Linked DNA regions of Alloacidobacterium dinghuense. Each later gene encodes a partner of the first gene's protein in a complex. Links are inferred from orthologs where the notes say so. Each region holds a gene or a part of one and is shown in the gene's direction. Other genes may lie near its edges. The genes, in order: xseB and xseA.

Evidence for each region.
Region 2: the proteins of xseB (region 1) and xseA are in contact, whole or in part, in a cryo-EM structure (PDB 8TXR), measured with the Escherichia coli proteins. The link is inferred for Alloacidobacterium dinghuense from one-to-one orthologs.

Annotation. Positions count from the first base shown.
Region 1 is NZ_CP060394.1:2,189,322-2,204,666, forward strand. Bases 4,413-7,277 are described here. They hold xseB (exodeoxyribonuclease VII small subunit), read left to right. Parts: upstream 4,413-5,692; coding sequence 5,693-5,863; downstream 5,864-7,277. Other genes in these bases: H7849_RS08850 (bifunctional homocysteine S-methyltransferase/methylenetetrahydrofolate reductase), read left to right, coding at 4,413-5,655; H7849_RS08860 (YbhB/YbcL family Raf kinase inhibitor-like protein), read right to left, coding at 5,876-6,463; lpxD (UDP-3-O-(3-hydroxymyristoyl)glucosamine N-acyltransferase), read right to left, coding at 6,611-7,277. Outside these bases: H7849_RS08830 (MGH1-like glycoside hydrolase domain-containing protein), read right to left, coding at 1-31; bacillithiol biosynthesis deacetylase BshB1, read right to left, coding at 330-1,052; bla (subclass B3 metallo-beta-lactamase), read left to right, coding at 1,194-2,060; H7849_RS08845 (hypothetical protein), read right to left, coding at 2,091-3,572; more of H7849_RS08850, read left to right, coding at 3,733-4,412; more of lpxD, read right to left, coding at 7,278-7,618; H7849_RS08870 (lysophospholipid acyltransferase family protein), read right to left, coding at 7,644-8,543; H7849_RS08875 (lipid-binding SYLF domain-containing protein), read right to left, coding at 8,659-9,354; H7849_RS08880 (LuxR C-terminal-related transcriptional regulator), read right to left, coding at 9,793-10,458; dcd (dCTP deaminase), read right to left, coding at 10,458-11,012; H7849_RS08890 (HU family DNA-binding protein), read left to right, coding at 11,187-11,459; replication restart helicase PriA, read right to left, coding at 11,497-13,962; H7849_RS08900 (3-deoxy-7-phosphoheptulonate synthase), read left to right, coding at 14,080-15,132; H7849_RS08905 (NCS2 family permease), read left to right, coding at 15,223-15,345. UniProt on the Escherichia coli protein: Bidirectionally degrades single-stranded DNA into large acid-insoluble oligonucleotides, which are then degraded further into small acid-soluble oligonucleotides.
Region 2 is NZ_CP060394.1:1,175,653-1,191,005, reverse strand. Bases 4,278-7,150 are described here. They hold xseA (exodeoxyribonuclease VII large subunit), read left to right. Parts: upstream 4,278-4,947; coding sequence 4,948-6,354; downstream 6,355-7,150. Other genes in these bases: glmM (phosphoglucosamine mutase), read left to right, coding at 6,358-7,150; H7849_RS04780 (DUF2905 domain-containing protein), read left to right, coding at 4,712-4,936; H7849_RS04785 (potassium channel family protein), read right to left, coding at 4,278-4,626. Also shown: udk (uridine kinase), read left to right, coding at 1-303; H7849_RS04800 (phospholipase C/P1 nuclease family protein), read right to left, coding at 352-1,152; H7849_RS04795 (O-methyltransferase), read left to right, coding at 1,327-1,968; H7849_RS04790 (1,9-bis(guanidino)-5-aza-nonane synthase), read left to right, coding at 2,067-3,128; more of H7849_RS04785, read right to left, coding at 3,451-4,277; more of glmM, read left to right, coding at 7,151-7,707; polA (DNA polymerase I), read right to left, coding at 7,739-10,489; tRNA preQ1(34) S-adenosylmethionine ribosyltransferase-isomerase QueA, read right to left, coding at 10,511-11,587; H7849_RS04755 (lysophospholipid acyltransferase family protein), read right to left, coding at 11,773-12,456; H7849_RS04750 (cupin domain-containing protein), read right to left, coding at 12,989-13,543; methylamine utilization protein MauJ, read right to left, coding at 13,754-14,821; H7849_RS04740 (hypothetical protein), read right to left, coding at 15,144-15,353. UniProt on the Escherichia coli protein: Bidirectionally degrades single-stranded DNA into large acid-insoluble oligonucleotides, which are then degraded further into small acid-soluble oligonucleotides.

The DNA of each region.
Region 1 (15,345 bases):
TTGACGCCGATTGACCGCTTGCTGTGCCCATATCTCCCTTCTCTCTGCACACATGACTTGCAGCAAAATCCGCTTGCTCGTGGCTCGAACAAGTGCGGACACCGAAGAACGAAAGAGCGCCTTGAACTCTCAGCGCTCGCTTCACTTTGACTACGGTTGCGAGAGCGACTGAGAAGCCTTTTATAACGAAAGACGTACCCATCTGGGTGCTACGCCTTTCTCCCGGCATACTAGTGCCTTATCTCTGATAAGGCCAGAGTAAATTGTCATGGTTGACAGTCTTGTGAGTTATTTGCAGCTATGTCCGGCGAATAGGCATAGGGTCTCAATCACATTGATTGCACAGGAATGTGAAGGAGATCGTCGATCAACCCAACTTCCTTCTGTACAAATGGCTCTGCATAACGCACCCCGCCTAGTAAACCATAGTGTCGCGCTTCCGAAAAGGTGCGTTCGCGGATCTCTTCTTCAGGAACAAAGAGCCCACTGCCAGCCATTTGATCCTGGTATTGCGATTTGTATGCCATCAGAGCCAGATGCCGTTGCTGGATGTATGGGGTTATATCTACAACGAAAGTGGGCCGCACGTCAGCGTAGAGGCTGGCGTAAAGGATTTTGAATGGGCGATGAGGCGGTGCTCCCGTATCGAGCTTAGCCAACCCTGCAAGAAAGCAAGCTTCGTAACCCAAAGTCGATGTCGTGTAATGATCTGGATGCCGTCCTGTCCAATAGGGCAGAATCACGACCCGTGGGCGAACTTCGCGCAGAATGCGAACTATCTTGACCCGGTTTTCATAGATGTTCTCAACTCGGCCGTCTGGAACATCCAGCGCCTGCCGCCAGCTCACGCCGAGAATGCGCGCTGCAGCGGCCGCTTCAGCCGCGCGTTCTGCGGCTGAACCGCGCGTTCCTGCTTCGCCCTGTGTCAAATCAAGGATCGCCGTTCGCCAACCTAGAGCTTTCATCTTGAGCAGCGTGCCGCCGCAGGTCTGTTCTACGTCGTCGCGATGCGCAGCAATCGCAAGAATATCGGCGAGTGAGTTTTCTGGCATTTATAAGACAGAGCGCGTTCATTTCGAACGCTCACATTTTCCCCTCAAGCTTTTGTATCACTGATTTGCAGCAGGTACACAAAACGTCATTAGTTTCTGGAAGCGGACGATAGCGACAGCACGGTAGCCAATGTAATGCTGTTGGCTATGCTTATTCGCTTGTTTGCTCTCGCCTTTTTCCTTGCAGGCAATCTGTTTGCGCAGACCAAACCCGACTGGACCGATTCATTTCCACCGCATCGTGTGATTGGCAACGTTTATTACGTCGGTAGCAAGGACCTGGCCGTGTTCCTAATCACTACCCCGCAAGGCCACATCTTGATCAATAGCAACCTCACAACTTCAGTACCGCAGATTAAGAAGAGCGTCGAAGATCTGGGGTTTCGTTTCAGCGATATCAAGATCCTGCTGATTAGCCACGCGCATATCGATCATTGCGCGGGAAGCGCGCTTATCAAGCAACTAACAGGCGCGAAATACATGGTGATGGACGCTGACGTTCCTGAGATCGAAGACGGCGGTCGAAGTGATTTTCAATACGGCAAATCAAGGGACATGTTCTATCCGCCTGCAAAGGTCGATCGCACTCTGCACGATGGTGATGAAGTGCGCTTAGGGGACGTTGCGCTCGTTGCACATTTGACACCAGGCCATACCAAAGGCTGCACAACATGGACGCTCAAGGTCGCCGATGGAGGCAAGACCTATAACGTAGTCATCGTCGGTAGTCCAAATGTCAATCCCGGATACAAACTTGTGAACAACGCAGCGTATCCACAGATTGCGCAGGACTACGAGCGCACATTCCGTGTTCTAAATTCGTTGCCGTGTGATGTTTTTCTAGGGGCGCACGGTGGCTACTATGGAATGACTGGAAAATTTGCGCGCATTGGCAAAGCCGGGGCTAACCCGTTCATCGATCCTCAAGGCTACAAAAGCTATGTGGTCGATCGGGAGCAAGCTTTCTATATGGAGTTGAAAAAGCAGCAAACAAAAGGCGCGATGTAATCTTCGCGCCTCGTTAGTCTGGATGATGCCTTAGTAAGTGGTGTTATCGCCGTCGCTGGCGGCATCCATGTAGGCCACGTCGTACGCTGTTCCCGTAACCGTCACGTTCGTGTTGTCGCGGGCCGAACCGTCCGGCGTGTTGTAGATGTAGACCTGACCACCCTCCGCCGTATAGACCTTGTTCAGGCCGGTCACAGCGGCAATGCCAGTGCCGTCGCCCTTGAACGACTCCACCAAGACTGAGTTGTTCGAGGTGTTGAACATCGTAATGCAGCCAAAGGGAGTTCCCGGTGCGGTGGATTGGCTCAGCTTGTAGCGTTCACCGGACTGGCACTGATACGAACCGATCCAAAGGGTGTCATTATCAGCCAGGGCCATCTTGTTGTGGGTACCGTCGCTGATTGAATATTGACCAGTCACCTGTCCGGTGGTCGTGTTCACAATCGAAAGATTGCCGGCCAGCAGACCATCGCTCTGCAGTTGCTGACCCGCTACATAAAAGGTGCTGCCGCTAAACAGACCGTTGGTCGCTCCGCCCGGGACTGCGATGTTGCTTGCGGCTACCAGCGCAATGCCGCTGGCTCCAATTCCCGAGGGATTCAGCGAGGCCCCCGTAATCGGCAGGGTCGTAATGCCGGAAGCCGTGCCACCACACTCCGGCCCGCAGTTCAGAACATATGCGGTGGAACCATCAGATGAAAACACCGCCTTGACAGGACGATCGAACGTTGCCGTCGGTGTAGAGGATGGATTCGTGATCGTGCCCGCATTGGCTGCAGAACTCACCGGAAACACGCAGTAGACCGGAAGATTCTGCGGCTCGCAGTCCTGAGCTGGCTGCGTGTTTTGCAGTTGCGGATTCGTCAGACCCGGATTCCAGTGGGGATTGTTGATCGCCTGTTGCTGCTGGTCCGAATTGAGATGGACGATGCTATATACATCATCGGTATTCTGCACAAAAGCCAGCGCCACCGTATTTCCCGGGTTCATGGAAACGCGATAGACACCGGGAACATTCAGCGTATAAGTTGCGCCGTGATCCACCACAGTAAGCGAATGCGCAGATTGCGAAGCTGCGTAAATGTAGTTCAGATCACGTGAGATGAAGATGCTTTGCGAGACTCCATTCAGGTTGCCGGCTGCTGTCGTCGACTGCACCTTCTCCGAGGCATAGCTCACCGTTGTGAGGCTCCCGTCACCAATGGAAAACACCGCGCCTACCTGCTGCTCGGGCATGTTCTGGATGGTGACCGGAAGAGCGCCTGAGAATCCGCTGATCGAAAACGTCTGATTTACGTTGTTGAAGGCGTGACGAATGTCATACAACGCGTCGTCGAACAACAGGGAGCCTTTGGCTAGAGCGCTGGGATTCTGGACAGCTACGATAACGCGGTTGAGAACTCCGCTGGGTGGAAGGCTACGGCCGGCAAAGTAAAAGTTTTTGCCGCAAGCGGTCAAAAACGATACGGAGCACATTAATCCAACAACTGAGAGCAGACTTCTTCTCTTCAAATCCTGAGACCTCAACCGATCCTTCTACGGAGTTCGTGGGAAAGCCAAGTATAACAAAGCAGACGTACTGTAGTCTGTCACGTCAACATGATTCAGCGTATCGCAACTGATTCCCCGCTGGCGCTCTCGACGCAAGTGCCTTAGCATGACTAGAAGGCCAATGACAAACCGTCTTCACAACCTGTTTGGCAACCGCACTGTCATATTTGACGGCGCTATGGGCACAATGCTCTATGCTCGCGGTGTATTTATTAACCGGTGCTACGACGAACTCAATCTATCGCAACCTGAACTGGTTCGTTCCATTCACGAAGAGTACCTGCAAACCGGCGCCGAGGTCATTGAGACCAATACTTTTGGCGCAAACCAATTCCGGCTGGTTCGCTATGGGCTGCAGGACCAGGTCGCAAAGATCAATCAGGCTGGAGCACGCATCGCGCGGCAAGCAGTTAACCAACTGAAAGACAAACAGGCTGGCATGGCCTGGGTCGCTGGTTCTGTCGGTCCGCTGGGCATTCATCTTGAACCTCTGGGCAAGACATCCCTTGAAGAAGCTCGCGCTGCATTTGCCGAGCAGATTCAGGGCCTTATTGCTGGCGGTCCAGGTGTTGGCGTAGACCTGCTGGTGATCGAGACCATGCCCGCATTGAACGAGGCCGAGCAAGCTCTTCTTGCGGCGCGCGAAATCGCGCCTGATCTGCCCGTGATGGCTCTCGTCACCGTCGATGAAGAGGCGCATTGCCTTGATGGCGCTACTCCAGAAGTCGCGGCAGCCAAGCTGGCGTCCTGGGGCGCAGACGCCATCGGCGTGAACTGCAGCACAGGACCGGCGACGGTTCTGACTGCGATTGAATGCATGGCTGGCGCAAGCGACCTTCCCCTTGCCGTGATGCCGAACGCGGGCATGCCTCGCGCTGTAGACGGGCGCAATATCTATCTCTGTTCGCCAGAGTACATGGCAAGCTTCACGCGAAAGTTCTTGAAGTCGGGCGTACAGATTATTGGCGGTTGTTGTGGCACCACACCGAATCACATTCGCGCGATGAAGTCTGCGACACGCGCTGTGGAGGCGCAGAAAAGCAGCGCAGGACATACCGCGCGCGCGCCCATCGTGACAGAAACGCCTCCACCACCGATCGACGAACGCTCAAGCCTCGGACGACTCATTCGCGACGGCAAATTCGTGGCGATGGTTGAGATTGTTCCGCCAAAGGGCATTGACTGCTCCAAAGAGCTTGCCGGAGCCAGTCTGCTCGCCGGCCTTGGCATCGACGTTATTAACGTGCCGGATTCTCCGCGTGCCTCAGCACGCATGAGCGCGCAAAGTCTTTGCATTCAGATTCAGCAGAAGACCGGCATCGAGACGATCCTGCACTACACCTGCCGCGACCGGAATGTGCTTAGCATTCAAAGCGATCTGCTGGGCGCATCATCGATCGGTCTGAGAAATATCCTGTGCCTGACTGGCGATCCGCCGAAGCTTGGCAATTATCCCGACGCAACCGCAGTTTTCGATGTGGATGCGATCGGGCTAGTAAACATAGTGAACCGGCTGAATCACGGACTCGACATCGGTGGCAACCCTATCGGTGCATCCACCGGCTTTACCATCGCTTGTGCCGCCAATCCCGGCGTGCCGGATATTGATAACGAAGTCCGGAGGTTCGCTTACAAAGTGGAGGCTGGCGCGGAATACGCAATTACGCAGCCCGTCTTCGACCTGCGGGTCCTCGAAGCATTTCTCAAACGTATCGAGAGCTTCCGGATTCCGGTCATTGCCGGCATTTGGCCGCTCACCAGTCTGCGCAACGCTGAATTCATGAAGAACGATCTGCGCGTCGCCGTACCGGATACCATCATGCTGCGGATGCAGTCAGCAGCGTCGCCCGAGACTGCACGCGCTGAGGGTATTCGTATCGCCCAGGAAATGCTGGAAACGGCACGACCGATGGTCCAGGGCGTCCAGGTCAGCGCACCCTTCGGACGCTACACGTCTGCCGCCGAAGTGTTGGCTGCCGTGCTCCCCAACGTCACAGTGACAAAACAGGACATCACCGAGGGAACAAGCGTTGTCAAGCTTTGAAGAATCATTGAAGCGGCTGGAAAAGATTGTGGAACAGATGGAGCGCGGTGACCTTCCCCTCGAGGAATCGATCAGATTATTCGAGGAGGGCATGAGTCTTTCCGCGGTCTGCAAGGAGCATCTGGATCAAGCCGAAGGCAAAGTGCAGATTCTCATGAAGCAACGCGACGGTTCGATGAAAGCAGAGCCGTTCCCACCGCAGAAATAACCTTGAAAGCCGCTATTGGCGGCGTGTATACACTCCTACGAGCTTGCCTTCAGCCAGCACGTGGCCTTTTGCAGCTTGAACTACGTCCTCTGGGGTTGCACCTTCGTGGAGTTGCAACTGAGTATCGAGCGCATAAACATTGAAGACGTAGTGATGAGGCTTCTTCCCCGGCGGACACGGGCCGCCATAGCCGATCTTGTCAAAGTCGTTCTTTCCCTGCACCGCACCATGTAGGCTTTCTGCTTGCGATGAGACGCCTTCAGGTAAATCGCGCATTTCTGCAGGGAGATTGAAGGCCACCCAGTGCACGAAGATCACTGGAGAATCGGTATCATAGACGATCCATGCCAGGCTCTTAGTAGCCGCCGGCGGCCCAGAAATCGACAGTTGGGGCGATAGATTACCTCCATCGCATGTAAATCTCGGCGGAACGATGCCGCCGTTGGCAAAATCCGAACTTGTGACAGTAAGGACCGGCACTGTCCCTGCATCGACGATGTCCCTGCCGCGCTTCCCTCTCCAATAAAGCAACCATGCAGCAAGAGAGCCGATGACCAACAAGAGGAACAGAAGAAGCCCGATGCCCCATCGTCTTCCCATTCCCATAGATTTCCTTTCTTGTTATGAGCCGTGCGGCTTATGCGCTGCTGCGCAAAACTCACCACATCATCGTTCAATCAGGTGGCAACGGCCGAAGTCCTGCCTATATTGCGTGAGTGTCCGCCGATGACGACAATGGCCAAGATCCTAGTCTTCCTTCTTCTTCGACGACCGAGTCAGCCGGGCGAGCACGGCTAGCTCTTTAAGATAGTCCTTGATTGGCCGCGCTGGTGTACCCCAGAAAACAATCCCAGGGCCACGAATCTTCTTGCGTGACGGGATTCCGGCCTGCGCTCCGAGAATGACCTTATCGCCAATCTCAACATGATCGGCAATCCCCACCTGACCGCCGACGATGGCGTCATCTCCAATGACGCTGCTGCCCGAAACGCCAGTCTGCGCCGCGATCACCACGTTCTTTCCAACGCGTACATTATGTCCGACATGGACCAGGTTATCTAATTTCACGCCGCATGCGATGCGCGTTTCTTCAAGTGCGCCGCGATCGATGGTGGTATTCGCGCCAATCTCAACGTCGTCTTCAATGATGAGCTTTCCCTGCTGTGGAAACTGAAGGTATTCACCCGTTGCGGCATCGCGCACGTAGCCGAAGCCATCCGCACCCAGTACAGCGCCGGCGTGGACTACCACACGCTCGCCCAGGGTAACCCCTGGATACAGAACCACACGCGGATATATCCGACAACTTTTCCCAAGGCGCACCCCTGCGCCCACAACTGAACCACTACCAATGCTCGAACCTTCGCCAATTTCCGCATCATCCTCTACAACGGCATACGGACCAACAAAAATATCGTTATGGAGAACAGCAGTGGGGGCTATCACAGCGGTTGGATGCACTCCGGTCTTTTCCTGCGAAGAACGCAATAAACGCGCTGCCTTCGCAAATCCGAGACGAGGCTGTCGCATCACCAGCAATGGCTTCGCGCCACCTGCGTGTATTGACAACTCCTCCGTTACCAGCACGGCTGCTGCTTTGGATTCGAGTGCCTCGCGTAACGTCAACTCGTCCTCAGCGAAGACAAGCGAATCGGCATCAGCCAGCGAAGCACTTGTCACGCGCCGGATCACGACACCATTCGATCCCACTAGATCCGCGCCAATCGACGCTGCAATTTCCCTCAGTTGAAGCATGAACTCGTCCGAAATTTTTCCGCGGTCAATAGATTGGAGGCTCGCCCTCTGGGCGCGTCTTCCATCGCCGGTGAACCCACAGCCACTGATCAGGATACTGCCTCACATACGCTTCTATTGCCGCTGTACATTTGGCAGTGTTCGTAACGGTGTCCGCTTCGTCATCACCGGTGCGGTCAAAAACAATCTCATCACCAAAGTGCAGCACGTATTTCTGCTCGGCCTTCTCCCACAGCATAAATCCCGGCAGGACCGCGGCTCCGGTTTTCAACGCCACCCGTGCAAGACCTGACGCCGTGCAAGCAGGCTTCCCAAAGAACGGCACAAAGACACCCTGTGGCGGAGTCATATTTGTATCCATCAGAATGCCAACGGTCTCGCCCTGACGCATCGCCCCCAACAATCCCCGAGCAAAGTCATCCTTGTGCAGCACGCGATTCCCGTGGAGGCAACGAATGTGATTCACCAGTCCATCCACGCGAGCGTTATCAAGACGCCGTATGACCATGCTCATGGGATAGCCCATGAGCGAATGATAGAAGCTCGATAGTTCCCACGCGCCCAGGTGGCCAGTAACGATGAGCACGCCTTTGCCCTTATCGCGGGCAGCCAGATAGCGATCCAGCCCATCATATCGAAGAAAGGATCGCGAATTCTCACGTGTGTACCGGGGCATCTGACAGAATTCAGCCAGCAGCCAGCCCAGATGACGATAAAGGTTGCGCAAGACGTCATATCGCTGCTTGTGATTCCAATCTGGGAATGCCAGTTCCAGATTCCTGAGCCCGACACTCCGTAGCCTGGGTACGATGCGGAACGCCAGCAATCCAATGCCAACTCCAACAGCCCGCGCAACGTTGCCCGGCAACAGGCGAAGCAGACGGACCAATCCCCAGACGACAGCGAACTCAAGGCTCTCTTGCATGAACGAAAATTAATTGTCAGTGTAAATGCAAAAGGAATTCGTAAGGCTGCAGCAGGGATGAAATAGAAAAGGAGCCGCTGGCGCGGCCCCTCTTCTATTTTGCAATCAAAGATGGCTATTCGCCTGACTGCTGTTGTGACTCATGGAAGTATTTGGCAATCGTGCGAAGAAACGGCCTTGAGTCTTCGGGTGGCAGCACATTTCCCTTCAGGACTTGATCAAAGGCATGCGGCCCGCCGTAGAACGTCGTCGTGTCATCGGTATTCTGGCTTACAGTAGTCCCGTCCAGATCGATGCCGGCAAAGAGTCCCTTGGTGCGCGAATAGGTCAGCAATTCCGCATGCAGCGTAACGTCGGTCGAAGCCTGCGCAGTACGCCCCACCGGTCCAGCCGCTGCAGAAGCATCCCCACCAATCTTGAACTTGCTCTTCAACAGATCCTGCAAGCCCTTGTCGTTCACCGCAACCAGCACCAGATCTGTCCCCTCGCCGCCGATTTGGAATCCAAATGAACCGCCCGCCATACGGATGAACACCGGACCGCTCCAGCCACGCCCTGTTCGGCAGGTGACGACGCCCTGCCCATACTGTCCGCCCACAATGAAGGCGCCCTTCTTGAGGCTGGGCACAACGGCAATGCAGGTTGCCTGCTTCACAATCGAGTCGGGAATTCCCTTGTCCGGAGTTTGCATGATCTCATCGATCACGGTCCTTGCATTCTCCAGACGCGTATCCAGAGCCGCCTTATCGCTGGCTGCAAGCGCCGGTAAAGACATTCCTGCAACACACAACAGCGCAAATAGCTTTTTCATGTTGATTCTTTTTCTCCCTACGGTCGATATTTGATCTTTCGCCAAATCGACGCCGACTCTCATCCTTCAGCAGAATGCTGTGTGCGTCAAGAAACTGGGAAACACGTTCTTCGCTTCAGACACTGTGATGCAGGGCACTCGTCTAGGGTTGAGTTGCAACGGCAACGTAGACGTAAAATTCAGGGCAGGGAAAGAGCCTGTGGATCAAAGATTGACAAATTGACAAGATGACCAGGGATGGGGAGATAAAGAAGAGAAAAAATGGGGTGGCCGTGCATTGATCTGCACAGGCCAGCCCCGTTCCCCAGATCTGCGTTGTTGCTAATAGGGTTTTACGGCTTTCCCGACAGACCCGCAAGATAACAGAGGTAGGATGGACCTAAGTAAGCCCTGAATAAGGGGATTTAGGGAGTTGAAAGTAGCCGATTCGAACGAATATCAGCTGTTTTGACCAGGACCGCCACCCAGCGCATGCTTGGCGGCATGAATTGAGAGCGCAATCCGGTTTCCCACGCCAACCTTCCGCATCATGCGTCCTACGTATGACTTAACCGTACGTACCTCAATTCCTAAAGCTTCGGCGATTTCCCTGTTAGAGCGAGCTGAAACCAGCAATTGCAGGACTTCCAATTCGCGGTGGGTGAATTGTGGGGCAGAGCGTGGTGAGATGGTCCCGCCATCGATCATTCGATCAACCAACAGCGAGAGCGTTCTCCTTGGCGCCCAAATCGAGCCGCTAGCCACGAGTTCGACCGCGCGGGAGACTTCATCGGGCGTGGCTGTATCCAGCAAATAGCCCTTCGCGCCAGCCATAATCGCCGCGATCACGCTCTCATCATCACCGTCTTCACTCATCACAATGATGCGAATCGAAGGCGTAGCAGCTCTCAGGCGCTCGATGGTTGTGAGGATCTCGGAGCGGACCATCAGGCTGATTACGGCAAGATCCAGCGATTCTGCGACCAACAAACCGTCAAGACCGGCATCGATAAGCTCAATGCCGCGAATTTCTTCAAGTATGCTGCGCAGGCCTTCTCGACGAATGGGTTCCACAGCAAACAAGCCCACTCGCAGGCGCTGCGCGTAAATGCGTTTCTCTTCCATCACAACTTCGGTAAAACAATTCCCTGTTGCTTCTGATACTTCCCGCGACGATCAGCGTAGCTGATCTCGCACACCTCATCGGACTGGAAAAACAGAATCTGGCAGAGCCCTTCGTTGGCATACACACGCGCCGGCAAAGGCGTCGTGTTTGAAATCTCCAAGGTCACGTAACCCTCCCATTCTGGCTCAAATGGGGTTACGTTTACGATGATCCCGCAACGCGCGTAGGTTGACTTCCCTACGCAGATAGTCAACACATCACGCGGAATCTTGAAATACTCAACAGAGCGCGCCAGTGCAAATGAGTTTGGGGGGATAATGACTGACTCGGCCTGCACCGTCACAAAAGACCGCTCGTCAAAGTCCTTGGGGTCAATGATAGCGCTATTTACGTTTGTAAAGATCTTAAATTCGTCAGAAACCCGCAAATCGTACCCGTAGGACGACAACCCGTACGAAATAACCCCTTCCTTTACTTGCTTTTCGCTAAAAGGATGGATCATCTGGTGTTTTGTGGCCTGTTCCCGAATCCAACGGTCGCTCTTAATTGACATGCAACTCCTCACCATGCTCTTTAAGCGTATCGCGAAATCAAAAAAAGTTGAATAATCCACTCAAAATGCGCATCTTATGAGTCATTTAGCGCATTGACAACACAGGAAAAGCTTTCTAGTATCCCTGTAGCCGTGAATCCCGGCGGCAATGCCTAAGAAATAGAGGTGAACGCGTTGATAAAACAAGACATTATCCATCACGTCATCGAACGCACAGGCCTGCCGCGCAACAAAGCTGAAGCGGCGGTGGATACGGTCTTCGAAAGCCTGAAAAAGGCTCTCGCTCAGGGCGACCGCATCGAATTGCGGGGCTTCGGAGTCTTTAATGTACGTCCCCGTAAAACCGGCATTGGCCGCAACCCACGCACGGGCGCGGAGGTAACCATAACCCCAGGCAAGGCGGTCCGCTTCAAGCCTGGTAAGGAACTGCACCTTCTCGATTCCTGACTTTTTGCTGCAAAAACCTGTCTGGAGCGAGGCAGCCTCACATCAGGCTTATTGCGTCCACATCCACAATCAAACTTCGACGCGGAATCCCAATTTCTTCGGCATGTGCCAGCACAGATCGCAGCCCGTTTCCGAGAACCTGGCGCTTTTCTGCTTTCATCACCAGGTGGAAGCGGTAAATGCGCTTGATTCGGGAGATCGGCGCAGTAGCTGGACCAAGCACACGTACGCCAGTCAACTGCGTCTGCTGAAACCATCGCCCGAGAGAGGAAGCCCATCCGGCGGCTTCCTCCAAATGCTGACTTTGAATGAGGACATTTGCCAGCACATCGAAGGGCGGATAGTGCATCCACCGTCTGTACTTCAACTCTCGTTCAACGAAAGCATGGAAATCGTGCTTGGCGGCACACTCAATCGCGTAGTGGCCCGGGTGGTATGTCTGAACAATAACCTTGCCGGGCAGTTCACCTCTGCCTGCGCGCCCTGATACCTGTGTCAGTAGCTGAAAGACACGCTCCGAGGCGCGAAAATCGGGCAGTCCTAGCGCATGGTCGCAACCGACAACCCCCACGAGCGTCACTCCGTGAATATCGTGACCCTTAGCGATCATCTGAGTGCCAACCAGCAGATTGATCTCACCCGAATGCAGGCGCATCAGCAGCCGTTCCAGATCATGTCGCCCGCGCACCGTGTCGCGATCCATCCTTCCGATACGCGCGCCCGGGAAAATCTCCTGTAGCCGTTCTTCGCCCTGCTGCGAGCCGGCACCCAGAAAATACAGGTGCTCGCTCTCACATTTGGGACATAGCTTTGGCACCGTCCGTTTGTAGCCGCAGTAGTGACACTCCAGGCGCTGACCCACGTGAGCATGCTGATCGTCGTTCGGAACAGTCTTGTGATAGGTCAGAGCGATGGCGCAGTTCTCGCATTCCAGCTTTTCACCGCAGGCCCGGCATAAAACCACATAGGAATAACCTCGACGATTCAGCAAAATAATTGCCTGTTCTCCGCGCTCCAGCGTGGCCTTTGTTTCTTCAATCAACGCCCGCGAAAAGAGTTGTTCCTGACCTGTCTCCTGAAACTCCCGCCGCATGTCGACCAGATCTACCATCGGCAGTGGGCGTTGATTCACGCGTTCATGCATTTTGATTTTTTCGTAACGCCCGCGCTGCGCGTTCCGCCACGATTCCAGCGACGGTGTAGCCGATCCGAGCACAACAACCGCGGATGATAGCTTCGCCCGCATTACCGCCACATCTCGCGCATGGTAACGCGGCATCTCTTCCTGTTTGTAGCTCGAATCATGCTCCTCATCGACGACAATCAGTCCGAGGTTTGCCACTGGAGCAAAGACCGCTGACCGCGTCCCCACTACTATGCGCGCATCGCCTCTGCGAATCCTGTGCCACTGCTCCGCGCGTTCCTCAGGAGTGAGTGCCGAATGCAGCAATGCAACCTCAGACGCGAAGGCGTGGTGCAATTGCGCCGCCATCGCTGGAGTCAAACCGATCTCCGGCACCAGGAGAATCGCGGACTTGCCGAGATCCAGTACATGTCGCATCGCCGCCAGGTATACGGCAGTCTTCCCTGACCCGGTAACACCATGCAACAGATACGGTCGAAACTCGTTCGAGGCTACAGCGGTGATAATGGCATCGAAGGCTGCTCTCTGCTGCATGTTCAGCTCATATTCAGGTCGTTTCACCCTCAGACCACTGAGATGAAAATCTGCCGCGCGCTCTTCAATCCGAACCAATCCGCGCTTCACTAGGGTGGCCACCGTCGATGCGGGCGTTGGCAACTTGCGCAATTCCGCCACAGGTAACTCGCCACCACCCGCACCGGCCAGTTCTGCAAGAATCGCTTGCTGATTTTCATTCAGCTTCGGAAGCCGCGCATTTTCAATCACCACTGCCCACCGCACCGTTCGTCGCGCATCGCGGGCATCTGCTTGCGTCTCTCGCGCGATCCAGCGCTTACGCAGCATGCCTTGAAGCAACTGCAGACTTGCTCCAGTGGAGGACCGCAACCGTGAAACCCTGGCTGTTCCCCCGCCCTCCAAGTAATTGAGAACCGCATATTCAAGGTTCTGCTCGCCGGGAGGAAGCTTTGAGCGCCGCGACGAGCCTCTCTCTGCGCCATCTTGCAGCACCTGCCGTCCTGTATCGGTAATCCGATACAGCACCATGCGCCGCACCTCGGCCATCAACGGCAGCATCGTCCGCAAAACCTCACCCAACGGAGCGATATAGTATTGCGCGATCCACTGCGCCAACTCCAGCAATGGACCAGAAATCAGCGGCTCCTGATCAAGAATGCCGATCAGAGCTTTTGCTTCGACCGGCGGAGCGTCGTCATGCACGCGTACCACGACACCAGCAAGCTTTTCATTGCGAAAGGGCACAAGGACGCGACAGCCGACGCCGGGAATCTCGCCATTTAACGCATAGGTAAAGGCGCGATCCAATGGAACAGGCAAGGCAACATCACAGAACTCAGGCATGGGCTACTGAGGCGAGAGTACCAGATGCGGTCACTCGAACGTCGAAGCGCAGCATTCCGCGTGGCTCGTGCCGAAAGTCAGCAAGCGGACTCCACTGTTACATTAAAAGTAAGACCCATGTTCTACCCAACAAATGATTTACGCATAAAAGCGACGAAGGTTGTCCTACCGCCGGTATTTCTCGAAGAAGAATTACCTGTCACCGAGCGGGCATCAGCGACTGTTTTTCAGGCCCGAAACGAGATCATCAACATTCTCAATGGAAGCGATTCGCGCCTTGTTGTGGTCGTTGGGCCTTGTTCCATCCATGACACCAAAGCTGCGCGCGAGTATGCCGGATTGTTGAAGAATGCAATCGACGAATTCGGGAATGAGTTGCGAATCGTGATGCGCGTCTATTTTGAGAAGCCACGCACCACGCTTGGCTGGAAGGGACTGATTAACGATCCTCATCTCGATGAATCTTTCCGTATCAACGATGGACTGAGACTGGCACGGCATCTGTTGCTCGATCTTGCGGAGATGGGCGTGCCTGCGGGGACTGAATTTCTGGATATGATCTCGCCGCAGTATGTTGCTGAACTGGTCAGTTGGGGAGCCATCGGCGCGCGCACTACGGAAAGTCAGGTACACCGGCAGCTCGCCTCCGGCTTGTCTTGCCCGGTCGGCTTTAAGAACGGGACCTCTGGCAATGTACAGATCGCGATTGAGGCCATCGTTTCGGCGGGACATCCGCATACGTTTCTTGGTACTTCGGAAACAGGCCAATCTGCGATTCTCTTTACGGCGGGAAATCCCGACTGCCACATCATTCTGCGCGGCGGCAGGCAGACGACGAACTACGATACGGCCTCTGTTGCCTCGACATCTGAGCAGATGGAAAAAGCCGGCGTTAAGGCTCGGATCATGATCGACTGCAGCCACGCCAATAGTGGCAAGGATCACAAGAAACAGGGTGTGGTTTCTCGCGAAGTGGCTACGCAAATTGCAGCGGGCGATCGCCGCATTATGGGTGTAATGCTCGAAAGCAATCTGATTGCGGGTTCACAGAACCTTGTGAATGGCAAGGCTCTTACGTACGGGCAAAGCATTACCGACGCATGCATCGACTGGACCGAAACCCACGGCCTACTTAAAGATCTGGCGGGTGCGGTTCGTGCGGGGCGATAAATGTCAGCCGGAAAGGCCGAGACACTTCATTGCAAAGCGCCATAAAGTTGCTTGGGGCGACGGGGCCTTCTGTGTAGACTACGCGCAAGCATGACCACGATTACGTCACCAGAAAAGCGCGGGAGCTTTGTCTCCGCTCTCGAGCGTTACTTCCTCTTTGAAGCGCTTGAAACAAACTGGCGCACCGAGATTCTTGCTGGCTTCACGACGTTT
Region 2 (15,353 bases), 1.0 Mb from region 1 along the record:
CGCCTCTATCATCTCGGCGTTTACGTCGATACTCCGGACGAGATTTGTTATCAGCGGCGCCTCGCACGAGATGTGCGGGAGCGCGGACGAACTCAGGAATCCGTGGCAAAACACTATGCCGAGACGGTGCGACCGATGGCAGAGGAGTTTGTCAGGCCCTCTGCTCAATATGCCGACCTGATTGTCGACGGGACGTCCTCATTCGACTGGTCGGTAGAACAGGTTTTGAGCGTGCTGCGAAAAAAGCAGCTTCTCGCAGCACATGACATGTTTGTGAAGGATGGATTTGCCGGTCACCCATAAATGGAGACCGATTACTCGTAGTGGGCCTCAGGTACGGGTTTTGCACTCTCAAGCCAACGCTGAGTAGATGATGTCTCGCAGCATGCTCGCGCCTGCGGCGAGGCGTTCAGAGGTAAACTGCTTCGCTTCCGGAGTACCGGCGCCATCGAATCCATGCGTCTTATCGAGCTGGTATACACGCTCGACAAGTGTGCTTGAATGCCGCAGATATGACCTGTAGTTATCGAACTCGTCGTCGACCGGATGTATCGCCGTCAGCAGCGGCTTGACGTCCGATTCCTTGATGTTGGCTCCGAGATAGACGCCTTCAAATTGCCAATGGATCTTGTGGTCGGTGGTGTATCCATTGGGATTGTCTTTGTTCACCCATCCGTTGTAATTCACCGTGGTATGAAGCGGCTGCGAACCGTCTCCAACATAATGACCAAGCCAACCCGCATAAAACAAAATGGCTGCTTCGACCGGTTTCGTGTCCTCGTGTTTGGCGCTGAGATCGCGATACTCTCGCATCGCGGACTTAAGCCGCTCCCACACTTCGTTTGTGATGTATGGTTGAAAACCGATGCGTTCCGGACGAAGATCACGCGCCTGTGCCTGATGCGTGAGACTGGCTGCGTAGGCGGAAGCGATAAAATCGTAGCGGCGGTGCGGCAGCGGCTGAATCACATCCGCCAGTTCCATGTCGATGAAGTGCTCTGGAGCCTGCGCGGCATTCAGTTCAGGCTCGGCAGGTGAGCGCCAGCGGTCGGGCTCCGGTCCCAGGTACTCTATCTCGTCGATCGCGGCTTGCGTATGCATGAAAGCGGGCATATCGGCAGGCAGGCTCTCTGCGGCTAGTTTGTTGATCATGCTATGCCCTACGTTGCCCCAACCAAAGGAAGGCGGCACGACGACCAAAGGCAGAAGGACACTAACAGCAACGTGACGCAAAATTCGAGCGGCATTGATTCTCTCAATGCGAATATAAACGTCGGTCAGATGACATAAAGGACAGTCTCAACACGCGCATTTATCATCGAAGAAATGCTCTTCCGCAAAGAGAAACTGAAACAGGAACACAAAGTCATGCTGCAGGCAGAACGCGCTGCTGGAGCGCTGCTGCCTGAATACCACCGCGCCACTCCTGAGTGCCCTCATCCTGAACGCTGGAGCATGTACGACTCGATGACTGCCGAGGCGGAGGTTCTGGAATTTCTCCGGACTCTGATCACTACGGTGAAACCAGAATTGGTCGTCGAAACGGGAGCTTTCCTGGGGGTCAGCACGCTGTGGATCGCTGAAGGGCTGAAGCGCAATGGCTTCGGCAAAATCACCAGCTGTGAGTTGGATCCTGTCGTCTTTGCTAAGGCTCAGGAAAAGGTTGCAGCTTCCGGCCTTTCTGAATGGGTTGAATTGCGGAACGAATCGAGCTTGGAGATGAAGATTGATGGCCGGATTGACATCCTCTTCAGCGACAGCGACATGCCGATCCGCGAACCCGAAGTGAGACGTTTTCTGCCACAGGTCAACCCGCAGGGACTCATCTTGCTGCATGATGCGAGTTCGCACCTTAAAGTGGTTCGAGAAGCCGCACTGCGGTTGGAGGCAGAGGGACTACTGTCCGTCGTACTGCTGCCAACTCCGCGGGGTCTGGTGATCGCGCAAAAACGGCAAGGACGGAGATAATCCAGAATTTCTTCGCCTTAGATTCGCCATTCCGACCAACAGAAATTAACACAAATCGCCTGTAATGACGCGGGTTTTGTTGATATTCTGAAATGGCTATGCCTACGAAACAGGAACTTCTTACCAACCCTATCCAGCACATCGATATCAAGCAGCACAATGTCGTGGCGCTGGTAGATGCCATGGAACACATGGCTTATAGCTCCCGTGATCTCCACCGGGCAGCTTCGATTTATGAGCGGATGCTTCGCGATAAGGATTGCGGCGTCATCCTCTGCCTCGCCGGCTCGCTGATCAGCGCAGGCTTGAAGCAGATTTTCATCGATCTGGTACGCAACAACATGGTCGACGCCGTGGTTTCCACCGGCGCGAACATCGTCGATCAGGATTTCTTTGAAGGTCTCGGCTATAAGCACTGGATTGCCGACGACATCCTCAAGCAGGGCACGGAAGACGGGATGCTCCGAGAGCTGATGATCGACCGCATCTATGACACGCTGATCGACGAAGAAGAGCTGCGCATTTGCGACGCGACCACAGAGAAGATCGCCGATTCGCTCGATCCCCGCGCTCATAGCTCGCGTGAATTTATCCGCGCGATGGGTGCCTACCTCGAAGCCAACGGCAAGACTCCGGCAAAGGGTGGCGTGGATTCCATCGTCTACGCGGCTTACCAGAAAGATGTGCCGATCTTCTGCCCTGCGTTCAGCGATTGTTCTGCCGGATTCGGCCTTGTAGCGCATCAGCACAAGCGTCAGGACAAGCCGAAGGTTGCGATCGACTCCGCGAAGGACTTTTACGAGATCACGCAGCTGAAAATCGCGAACCCGACTACGGGTCTGCTGATGATCGGCGGCGGTGTGCCGAAGAACTTTGCGCAGGACATTGTGGTTGCTGCGGACATCCTCGGTACCGAAGCGCCGATGCACAAGTATGCCATCCAGATCACGGTCGCTGACGTTCGCGATGGCGCCCTTTCTTCAAGCACGCTTAAGGAAGCCAGTTCCTGGGGTAAGGTGGACACCACCTTCGAACAGATGGTTTACAGTGAAGCAACTTTGGCTTTGCCGTTGATCACGGGTTACGCTTATCACAAGAAAGCGCAGGAAGCGCGGCCCGAGCGGCGCTGGGCGCGCTTGTTAGAACCGGTCACAGCCTGATTTCAATCTAACTTGGAAAAAGCCGCGAGATGCTCGCGGCTTTTCCTTCGCGGGAAGATCGGCCTCCCTGCTCAACTATCCACTTGCGGGATAAGATTTGATTCACTCTCCGACGGAGTTTTCTGCCACGTTGTTCGTGTTCTCATCCATCGGTAGTCTTTATCTGATTTGCTTTCTCTGGTTCCGCTCATTATGCCGCGCCGCCATTCGCTCCTACCAGTCAAGTGTCGAACAAACACGTACCTCGAATCTTATTCCCTTTGAGCGTGTCTAAAGCTGCACGTCCAGAAAATGCACTGAGCGGTTAAAGAGGCCTATCTATTCAAAAATGATGGTGTTCTTCATCGAAGAGTAACGCGCGTGCATTTTCCGCGGCGCTCTCGTCTAAAGTCCCTGCCTCTGCGTCAGCTCGAAGTTTTGCGACGGAAAGCCAATTGTCTTTGTGGGGATGTTCAGACACCCAAGGTGGAAGATCCATACAAAGATAACGGCTAAGCGCCTCGGCATAGCCTTCATAAAGTTGCCGCATCTGACGCAGTCGTACGGATGAGTGAGCATCACGGCAGAGTCGCACGCCGGACTGGCACATCTGGTCATATACCTGCCCAAACTGCTTCTCCGTCAACCGGTCCGGCATGTCTTTGACCGGTTCCAGCGAGAAAACCTGAGCCAGATCAACAAGCGCATGCCGCGCCATAGCAAATGTAAGCTGTGCCTGTCGCGCTGGCCGCTCCTGCACTCCGGATATCAGCAAAGCACAGGTATCGAGGATAGCAGTAAGCGCGCCAATCCAGCTCTGATGCGTATGTTGGGAACGAAAATAGCAAAGCAGAGGATAGGAAATATGACTCTCGAGCAACTCAGCGGACCAGCGCTCCCACTCTTCCAGTAAAACGACCAACGCGGCATTTCCACCATCGAAGGCATGCCGGTGCAGAAGCTCGACCGCGGTCGGCGGGGAGCCGGCACGAGCATCAAGCAGAGCAATACTGACCTCACGCCGCGAAAATGCCGCATACAGGACCGGGAAATAACCGATCACCATCGCGACAAATCCCAATCCCATTCCCGCTTCGAGAATCACGAAATCTCGGATGAGGTACTGGCGCGGCACCACATCTCCCAGGCCGAGTGTGAAGAGCGTGGTCCCGCTGACATAGATGTCGGAGCGCAAACCAACAGTGCGGCCAAGTGGATCGGCAAATGGTGAACCGAACCCGTAATAGATGAGCGCAAAACCCAGGACCAGAGCACTGGCCCACACAACGATCAGCAATACGAGCGAAAGCGGACCGTAGAAGCTCAGCATGGTCTCGCGCTTGCGTTCGTTCTTAATCTTATTAGCGAACCCTGACCAGGGCGCCCAAGTGAAGATGTAAAAGACTCCCGTGATACGAAACCTGCCCGTTGCCCGCCTCGGCAGAATCACAGTCTGAAACGCATCAAGCAACGCCAGGACCAAACACGCAATACCGGCAATCAGGCTCAAAATCTGCACGTGCTTCTCACTTTCTCGTGCGCTTAGAAGAGCAGGAATTATGGGTCCGCGTCAACGATGAGCGAGGCTGTTCTAAACTGGCAACATGAATGACTTTGGCCGCATGCTTGTGGGCCTTGGGCTGCTATTTCTCGTTGTTGGCAGCTTGATTCTTCTACTGGGCAAGACCGGCATCCCCTTGGGCAGATTGCCCGGAGATATCACGTATCGTGGCAAAAATACGTCCTTCTATTTCCCCTTGGCCAGTTCCATTCTGATCAGCATTTTGCTTTCGATTGTCTTCTACCTCATTTCGCGCTTTCGGCGATAAACTAAGCTTTTGTGAATCACACAGCATCAGAATCCGATCCGCAGCTCGGCTTTATCTTTGAAGCACCAAAGACGGAAACGCGACGCATCTGGAACGTCGCAGAGCTCGTTAGCGAAGTGCGCACTCACATCGAGCGCGCTTATGCAGATCTTTGGGTGGAAGGAGAAATCTCCAACCTACGCCCGGCGCCGTCGGGGCATGTCTACTTCACCTTGAAAGACGGCGATGCGCAACTGCCGGCTGTTCTTTTCCGAAAACAGTCTTCGCTTCTCCGCTTCCGTCCGGAAGATGGTTTGCACGTAATGGTCCGCGGTAAGATCTCGGTCTATGAACAGCGTGGGCAAATGCAGATTGTTGCCGAATTCATGGAGCCGGTCGGTGCAGGCTCCCTCCAGATCGCCTTTGAGCAACTAAAAGCGGGGCTGCAGCAGCAGGGCCTTTTCGAACAGGAGCGCAAGAAGCCGCTACCGGCGTTTCCCAGGTGCGTCGGAATCATTACTTCTCCGACGGGCGCCGTCATTCGCGATTTTTTGAACGTAGCCGGCCGCCGACATGCAGCGTTGGATATTTTGCTTTATCCGGCTTTAGTGCAGGGGGAAACTTCTGCCGCAGAAGTCGCTGCTGGCATTACCTTTTTCAACCGCAAGCGCAACGTCGATGTAATCGTGATCGCCCGTGGCGGCGGATCGCTAGAAGACCTTGCACCGTTTAATTCCGAACTTCTCGCACGCTCCATCGCCGAGTCCGAAGTGCCGGTTGTCTCGGCCATCGGCCATGAGACGGATTTCACGATCGCAGATTTCGTCGCCGACCTGCGTGCTCCCACTCCGTCCGCGGCAGCTGAGATTATCACCGGCGCGCTACACAAAGTGGAGGAGCACGTCGAGCAATTATCGCTTCGACTTGATCGTGCCTGCCGCTATCGCCTGATGCAGGCGCGTGACAGCTTCGCCCGGCTCGATGTGAATACGTCATTTGCCCGCCTGCGCGAGGGTTTTGCGCGTCGTCAGCAACGCGTGGATGAATTACGGTTTCGCATAGAAGTAGGGTGGAATCTGCTAAACCGCATGTTCTCGGAACAATTGCATCTGCTCACAGCGCGTCTCCGACGGCAAGACGTTACACATCGTTTGCAGTTTTTGCGCGAACGGCTGACGACTCTCGATAGCCGCCTTGCGCTGTCGCAGCAGAACCTGGTTCGCAATTTATCGATCCGGCAACAAAATCTGGCACGGCAGCTGCATGCTTTGTCACCACTTGCCGTTTTGAATCGTGGTTATGCGCTCGTGTTCGATGAGGCGGGAACACTGATCAAGAGCGCGTCTAGTCTGACGCCGAACCAACGACTCGTAACACGCCTGGCTCAAGGAAGTGTTGAGAGTCGCGTAATAGAAATCACTCCTGAAGGCACTTCGTAACTTATGAGAAAACTTTTCGGCACTGATGGCATTCGCGGCGTAGCCGGTCAATCGCCACTCGATCCCAAAACCATTTACGCGGTTGGGCTGGCACTCGCGCACCAAGTAAGAGCAAGCAATAGTCATCCGCGCCTGCTCCTTGGCATGGACACGCGCGAATCGAGCAGCTGGATTGCAGCCGCGCTCAGCGCTGGCATCGTCAGCGGGGGGGCTAAGGTCGAGAGCGCCGGCATCATCACCACTCCGGCTGTTGCGTATCTTGCGCGAACGCATGGCTTCGATGCAGGAGTCGTGATCTCGGCGTCTCACAATCCCTGGCAGGACAACGGCATCAAAGTCTTCGGCGGGAACGGTTATAAGCTTCCCGATGAAATAGAACTGCGCATCGAAGAAGAAATATTTCGCCAGTTGGAAAATGTAGCTGCTCCTGACATTTCCTCTCTGACTGCGCCAACAGTCAATCCTCGCTTTCGCGCGGACTACGAAGATTTTCTGCGAGAGGCCGTTCCTGATCTCAGCCTCGACGGTTTACGTCTAGTCCTCGACTGTGCGAATGGAGCGGCATCAGCAATAGCGCCGGAACTGTTTGCTCAGCTTGGCGGAAGAATCGATCTCACGCACATCTCGCCGACTGGCCGCAACATCAATGCGACTTGTGGCGCCCTTCATCCGGAAGTTGTCGCTGCCGAAACGAAATCACTCCGCGCAGACTTGGGTGTGACCTTCGATGGCGATGCCGATCGCGCCCTGTTTGCCGATGCCCACGGCAATGTCGTAAATGGAGATGCCGTGCTTCTTCTCGCCGCGCGCGATCTCTTGGCGCGCAAGCTTCTCAAGCGGGGACTGGTTGTAGCTACAACCATGTCGAACATGGGCCTCGAAGCAGCACTGCGTAGCGATGGCATTCTGATGCTGCGTGCTCCCGTAGGTGACAAGTACGTGCTGGAGCGCATGCAGCAGGAAGACGCTTCACTTGGTGGCGAGCAGTCCGGCCATATTCTCTTCCCGCACCTTGCGACTACAGGCGATGGGCTTCTGACCGCGCTCGTCGTGCTCGACATTATTCGCCGTGCCCGAAAACCGCTGCATGAACTCATTGCGGATCTGAAAGTCTTTCCGCAGGTCATCGTCAATGTCCGCGTGAAAGAGAAAAAGCCGCTGGAGGAAATTGCAACCGTCAGAAGCACAATTCGTGAGGCAGAAACAGAGCTTGCAGAAAATGGACGCGTCGTCGTGCGCTATTCCGGAACGGAAGCACTGGCTCGTGTCATGATCGAAGCTGAATCTGAAGAAGCAATGCGGCATCATGCCGACCGCATCGCCGGTGCGATCCGCGAAGCGCTCGGCGCATAACTCTCTCAGCAGGGACCTGAAGGCACCGGCGCTATTTCAGGTCTCGCCAATTTGGTCCCAGTCCGCAATCAGCAACGATGGGCACCTTCAATTCAACGACGTGCTCCATCTCGTGCTTAACCATAGCCTGCACCTGATCCGCTTCGTCTTCAGGCACATCGAAGAGCAATTCATCATGGACCTGTAAAGTCATCACAGTACTCAATTTCTCTTCAGCGAATCGACGATCGATCCGGATCATCGCCAGCTTAATCAAATCCGCTGCTGTTCCCTGCAGTGGGGTGTTGACAGCGGTGCGTTCTGCAAATCCGCGGAGATTGGCATTGCGGCTTTGAATATCCGGGATGGGCCGCACGCGTCCAAAGATTGTCTTCACCCGCTGGTCACGCCGAACTTCCTCGAGCAAATGATCAATGTAAGCGCGCACTCCCTGATAGCGTGCAAAGTAAGTGTCGATATAGAGTCTCGCCTCGTGCTGATCGATGCCAAGTTGCTGTGCTAATCCAAATGGTGAGATTCCATAAACAATGCCAAAGTTCACGGCTTTGGCTCGATTGCGGGTCTCCTTGCTCATCTTGTCTACGGGAACACCAAAGACCTCGGAAGCAGTCAACGTGTGGATGTCTTGTCCGGTCTGATAGGCGCGAACGAGCAAAGGATCGTCGGAGAAATGCGCCATCAGTCGTAGTTCAATCTGCGAATAATCCGCCGAGAAGAGAACCCGGCCCGGCGCTGCGATGAATGCAGCTCGAATCTCGCGCCCTAGCTCAGTACGTATCGGGATGTTCTGCAGATTGGGATTCGTCGATGATAACCTCCCCGTGGCTGTACCCACTTGATTGAACGTCGTATGTACGCGACCTTCACTATCTGCCAGCAGAGGCAGCGAATGCACATAGTTCGACTTCAACTTGGCGAGCTGCCTGTATTCAAGAACCAGTCGCGGCACCTCATTGTGATCGGCAAGTTCTTCGAGCACATCTTGCGCAGTGGAAACTACCTTACCTTTGCCGTACTTGAGCGGCTTGGGCAGGTTCATTTTGTTAAAGAGCACATCACCGAGTTGCTTTGGTGAGTTGATATTGAAGCGATGTCCAGAGCGCTGGTAGATCTCCTCGCCGACCCGATGGATTTCCGTCGAAAGCCGTTCTCCCATCCGTTGTAGAACACCAGAGTCGATGCGGACGCCCGCTTCCTCCATGCGCAGCAAAATGGGGACCAGCGGAAGGTCGATGGTTTCGTAGGCCTGACGCGTTTCCAATGCATCCGCTTCACTGCGCAAGACTGGAGTGAGTGTCTGCACCGCGTGCACTGCTTCGGTGAGTTCATTTTCTCCCGTTTCTCGTAAAGGATGATTGCTGAAACGCGCCGCAACATCACTCAACCGATGAGAGGCGTGGGTCGGATTGATGAGATACGAGTAGAGCATCAGGTCGTCAAGCGCATTCCTGAGTTGCACACCTTGATGCTCCAAGGCACGAAGAGCACCTTTCAGATCGTGCACACGCTTGGAAATAGACTCGTCTTCAAGAATCTGCTTGATGGCACTCAGCGGAGCCAGCAACGCCTGTTCGGTGTTGGCGGCCACAGCAATCCGCAATTCCTGTTTCCCTGAAGAAGTCGGCTCTGTTGTTTCGGCCAGATCAAGAAGCGACATGGTCTTGAATTTCGGCTCGTTCTCCTCAACGCTCTCTGCTTCCTTCTCGCTAACCTGCTCGGCTATCGTTTCCAATTCGGATGTTGGCAAAGCAAATGCGAAGCCGTTTTGGCGTGCTTGTGTAATGAAATTTTCAATCTCTTCCGTTGAAGGGTTGAGCACATGTTCGACCGGGTGCTCCACTTCAGCCGGAGCAAGCTCCTTCAGCAAAGTTGTGAATTCAAGCTCAGTGAAGAGTTGGCGGCAGGCGCTCACGTCGTTTGGCTGCGTTCGCATCGCATTCAGGTCGAGTTCAAGCGGCACTTCGCAATGGATCGTCACCAGTTCTTTGCTCAGTAGGATGTTGTCGCGGTTATTCTCCAGCGATTCGCGATAGGTCTTGCGCTTTACTTCAGATGCTCGATCGAGAGCTGCGTCCAGAGTGCCAAATTGCTGAATGATTTCAACAGAACCCTTGTCGCCGATGCCGGGTGCGCCGGGGATGTTGTCGATGGAGTCGCCGCGTAGGGCCATGACATCAATTACCTTTTCGGGTGGCACACCGAGCGTTTCTTCGACTTTGGCGCGGTCGAGAACCATGTTGTCTTTCACCGGGTTCAGGACTTTTACGTCGTCGTTTACCAGCTGCAGCATGTCCTTGTCATTCGAGACAACGTAGACTGGGTGGCCTTCTTCTGCGGCCTTCTTTGCTAACGTACCGATGACGTCATCCGCTTCGAATCCTTCGGCTTGCAGGATCGGAATGTGGAAGGCTTCGAGGGCGCGTCGGATGTAGGGGAGTTGCTGCTTCAGGTCCGGCGGCATTTCGGTGCGGTTGGCTTTGTAGCCCTCGTAGTCGATCTCGTCGAAGGTCTGCGTCTTGATGTTGAACTTGCGGATCTTGGTCATGGCGCGGGCCCGTTCGTCACGGAAGACCTGTCCGCTGATGTCGAAGACGGCGGCAAAGTACTCTGGCTGGAAGTCGCGGCGCAGCTTGTTGATCATGTTCACGAAGACGTAGGTGGCTGCTGTTGGCACGCCTTTGCGCGTGGACATGGGCCTCTGACGCTGCATCGCGTGGTAGGCACGGAAGATGAACGACATCGAATCGAGCAGGAAGACAGGCTTTTTATCGGAAGAAGACATCGAATTCGAGTCTAATTCTTTTCACTGCTGCGGCGCTGACGACAGGAACATGCAGTCGCCGTAGGAGAAGAAGCGATAGCCTGTTTCGACGGCGTGTTTGTAGGCGGCGAGAACGTGCTCGCGTCCGCCAAAGGCGCTCACCAGCATAAGCAGTGTCGATTGCGGAAGATGGAAGTTGGTCAGGAGTGCTTCGACGATGCGGAATTCGTATCCGGGCGAGATGAAGATGTTCGTAGCTCCAGAGTGTGGTTCGAGTCTGCCGTCCCGGGCGATGCTCGCGCAGTGTTCAAGCGTGCGGACTGTGGTTGTTCCTGCCGCAACGACTCGGCGGCGTTCGCGTTTCGCTGCGTTGATGGCTTCGGCGGTGGTTTCCGGAAGTGTGTAGCGCTCGGTGTGCAGATGAATGTCTTCGACCTTGTCGACGCGGACTGGCTGGAAGGTTCCTAGTCCTACGTGCAGTGTTACGTATGCGATTTGGACGCCTTTTTCTGCGATTTTTTGCAGAATTTCGGACGTAAAGTGCAGTCCTGCGGTCGGTGCGGCGACTGATCCCCGCGACTCGGCGTAGACGGTCTGGTAGCGGTCGCGGTCTGCGGTTTCGTCCTGGCGGTGGATGTAGGGCGGCAGGGGGATGTGGCCCAGATTCTCCACGACTCCATAGAAGTCAACGACCGGCTCGAAGCGGATCGTTCGTTCGCCGAATTCGCCGTGGGCGATGACTTCAGCGCAGAGGGCGTGATCGCCGAAGGTCAGCTTCTCTCCGGTCAGGACTTTGCGTCCAGGGCGCGCGAGAACTCTCCATTCCCATTCGCTGATCTGCTCGGTGAGCAGGACCTGGATGCGTCCGGTGGTTTTGTGGCCCTCTTGCGTGTGCAGTCCAGCGCGGTGTGCGAAGAGGCGCGCGGGAATGACCCGGCTGTTGTTCAGGACCAGCACGTCGCCTTCTCGGAGCATCTCCGGGAATTCGCGGAAGTGGTGGTCTTCGTAAGCTCCTGTCTTGCGGTCGAGCGTTAGCATGCGTGATGCTGCTCGGTCCCCGAGGGGTTTCTGGGCTATGGATTCTTCGGGAAGGTGGAAGTTGAAGTCGGAGACTTGCACTCAGTTGATTTTATCTGCGCTACGTTTTAGCTCTTTTGAGAGAAAAGCCCTGGGCTAAAGCCCTTTTCTCTTCGTCCACTTATTCACCGGCCTGAAGGCTGGTGCTTTTACCGGGCCTTGCTTGCGCAAGGCTTCGCACGAGCTTTGCTCGCGCGGGCCCTTCGACTACGCGCTTCGCGCTCCGCTCAGGATGATATCTCGGAGGAGAGGCGGCGCTCGGCGTTCAGTCGTGCTCGTTCGATGGCTTGGTTCAGTTCTTCGCGCTTGGCTTCCAGCGTTGTCGCGTCTGCATCGAAGGCGGGAGGCGCAACGCTGCGCGACCAGCTTACGATGACCCTTGAGAACGGCTTTGGGATGAGGAAGCGGTCCCAGGAATTCAGCTTCCAGGCTCGCTCGGGCAGGAGGTGGAAGCTGCTGATCTGCTCCTGCGTCATCTGCGCCAGCTTTACGGGACCCATCTTGGTCTGGTAGATGGGGCCTCTCGGGCCGTCGGCGGTGAAGACTACCGGCAGGCCGGATTCGAGGACTTGCTGGAGGGCCAGCAGTCCGGCTGCTCCTCCGCGGGAACTGGAGCCGCGGACGGCGTCAAAACCCAGGATCGAGAGAGTTCGGGTGATCAACTCGCCGTCGAAACTGCGGCTGATGAGGATGGAGCAGCGGAACTTGCGGAAGTACCATCCGCAGGGCAACGTACACTGGTGCCAGAAGCAGAAAATTCCCTTCGCTGGCGGCGTGGCCGGGATGGCTCCTTCTTCGGCGATGACCTCGAAGCGCAGAGTGATGCCGATGGCAGCCAGAATCGCGGCGGTGAGGCGCGGGACGATGGCCAGCGCGATCCGCTGCGGGAGGGTGAAGTCTTTCCGGGTCACGCTCCTGATTCTACCTACCCCCTCCCCCCGCCCTCTTTCTTTTCGCTCCTATATTTTTCAATGACTTAGAGGGGGATCATCCCCTGATATCCTTTTGATTCTATTAGGCTTAGGTGCTTTCTAGTGTTTTCAACAACTTAGCTGGGGATCGACCTTCCCGGCAATAGAAAAGCCCGCCATCGGCGGGCTTTTTCTCCTCTATATCCAGAATAGCAGTTCTGGCAAAATAACACGCCAAATTGCTTGTCTTTTATGTGCTTTATTTTCTTTGATTTGAAAATTATTTTGCTGATCATCCCTTGACAAAGGAGAAGGCAGGAAAAGCCCGGGGCTGAAGGCCCCGCTCTTCACCGCCGTCCTGCTTCGCAGGACAAACGGTCCAACTCCAACCTCATTCAAAGGAATCACCACTATTATTTTGCGGTTGGAGGGCTTGACACGCGGTGGCCGGGTAAGGGGCAGATAATGTTCTTTGATTGAGCCGATCGACGGGATTTAGTCGCTACGCTTTCCAAACTCAATGCCAAGCTGATCAGCGGAATTCCGTGTCGTATTTTCTAAGGGCAAGGTCCTTGATCTGTTCCCTGGTGAGTTGTTTTGCGGGCATGCCAGGCGGGCTGCAGGTGTCACGGAAAAAGCCGTCCAGGCCTGCGGGCGACACGACCCAGAGCAGGAGAAGTTCGTGATCGGGATTCTCGAATCCATGCCAGGTGTTTCTGGGAATGTATATCGTTGAGCCTTTTTCGAACGGATTACGCACATCGTTGAGGAGGACCGTTCCACTGCCTTCGAGAACGTAGAAGTCTTCGTCCATCTTGAAGTGCCGGTGGGTGGGAATTCCGGTGCCGGTCATCACCTGCTGGGTTCCCATGGCGAGTTCGCTGGAACCGTTGGCCGCGCCGAATTTGATGAAGATGTTGCCGTGGTCACGGAAGTGGATGAGATGTTCGCCTTCGGTGGCGTTGAGTACAGAAGCTTGTAGCGCGGTGGCCTGGGCGACGGCGATGCCTTGCGGTAAGACCTGGCTGATGCCGAGGCTTCCCAGGCGGAGGAGGATGGATCGGCGTTGATGTGCGAAGGTGTCCATGGCGTTCTTCTCTGTGACGAGTATCGCCTTATTTGGTCGCTTCGTCCTTTCGGACTGCGCTCCAGCCTGCGGCAGCGAGGTACGGCTCTTCGAGCCGGTTCTTGTTCACCGGCCTGAAGGCCGGTGCTTCTACCCCTTTAATTTTGTGCACGTCTTCGACGGCGTTAACTCTCTTAACGTACGCACCTATGCTAGCGCTGTCAGGATCAGTCAAGAGGAAGTCCCGAATTCACCTGGGAATTCAATTTTGAGTAATAGACGTACCCATATTCGGAGAAGCGGAAGCCATTTCGTTACAGCATTGACATCTTCCAACCTATCAGCAACAGTCTCGATCTTACCGGACCGCATGAGGGCATGTGCGACTCGATCTCGAAGTGGTTCGAGGTATTGCCCTCTGATCGCTTTGAATCTTTTTCCACGCGCTTCAGCTGGAAGAATTTGATCCATTGTAAGATCGTCGTCCCAATCTGTCCGCCACGGGTAAAGTAACCCGAGAAGGCCTTTAATTGCTTCTCTTGAGAGAGGCACGTCCTCAGAGTATTTTCGCGGTTGTTCTCCCCGAGTTTTTGCCTGTTTTGCATTATCGCCACGACGCACATAAATGCTTTCTGCGATTTTGTAAAAACAAAGAAACCGATAGAACGAGCTATTGGTATTCATCCCTTCCCGATAAACGCTTGCATAATGGCGGAAATCCTGGGAAAGGGCTGCGGTATGCCCCGCGCCTGGGGTCATCTCCACATACGGAGCGTTAAGGCGAAGCATATCGGTGTGAGTAGTAAGGTCAGTCACCTGGATTGTTTCAATTAGGACTGGAACATCAAGCGTTAGTGACCAAGAACTCAGAAATGGGGTCAATGCTTGGTAAGCAACAGACTCGGCGTGACGATAATCTTGAGCGGGAAGATTCTCGACAACAATTTTGCCAATGTAACCATCATCGTTGATGACGCATTTGAATTCGATCTGCCAGCTGTCACCTCGAGTTTGCAGAACCATACCCACGATATCTTCATCGGACGTTCGCTGTGAAGCAGGTTTACCGATACCTAGATGGGAGTCACCTACTACGTTTGTCAAAAAGGAGGGCTCTCGTTCCGAAAACTTCAATCGTCCTGGCCTAGCCAAGAGGAATTGAACTCGGAATCGACCAGGAACGCTGATTGGGCGTGAACCAAGAGGAAAATCGGTAGTTCCAAACAATACAAGCATTTTTTGCTCCTCTCCTGGTACGCCACGCATCCGTATTCTCTCGGTACTGCTAAACGACGCCATGCCGGATCTCCTAATTGTTGCTATAGACAAAAAGTGATTCTAGCGATCAAATCGCGTACTTATCACGACATAATTGCAAGGAATCAGCGAAGAGAATATTGGTCTTGCCTTCGGCAAGACCAATTCGCACGAGCGTTGCTCGTGCGGGTCCTTCGACTTCGCTCAGGATGACATCGGTTGGGATGGACTGTGCTTTCCCACCCCTTCGGCTGCGCTCAGAGCAGGCTTTATCGCAAACTACGCGATAGGATGGGCACCCTTTTTCGTGCTGCTCGATGTGAAAAGCAGAAGAGCTCGGTACATCGGGCTCAGTACTTCGGGCTTAGAACAGGGAGGGCCGCGCTGATCCGCCGAGAAGCGAAGAGTTCATATTGAAGATGTTGTGATGCCCTTCGCTTCCTCCCCAGGCGAACATGAGCGAGACCATCGGGAAACCGCCGGCTCTGAGTGTGAGTCCAGCGGCGAAGCTGTCTCTCAGGTTATCGAAGTCGATGTCGCTGCGCGCAACCGCGACTTTGCCCTGGTCGGCGAG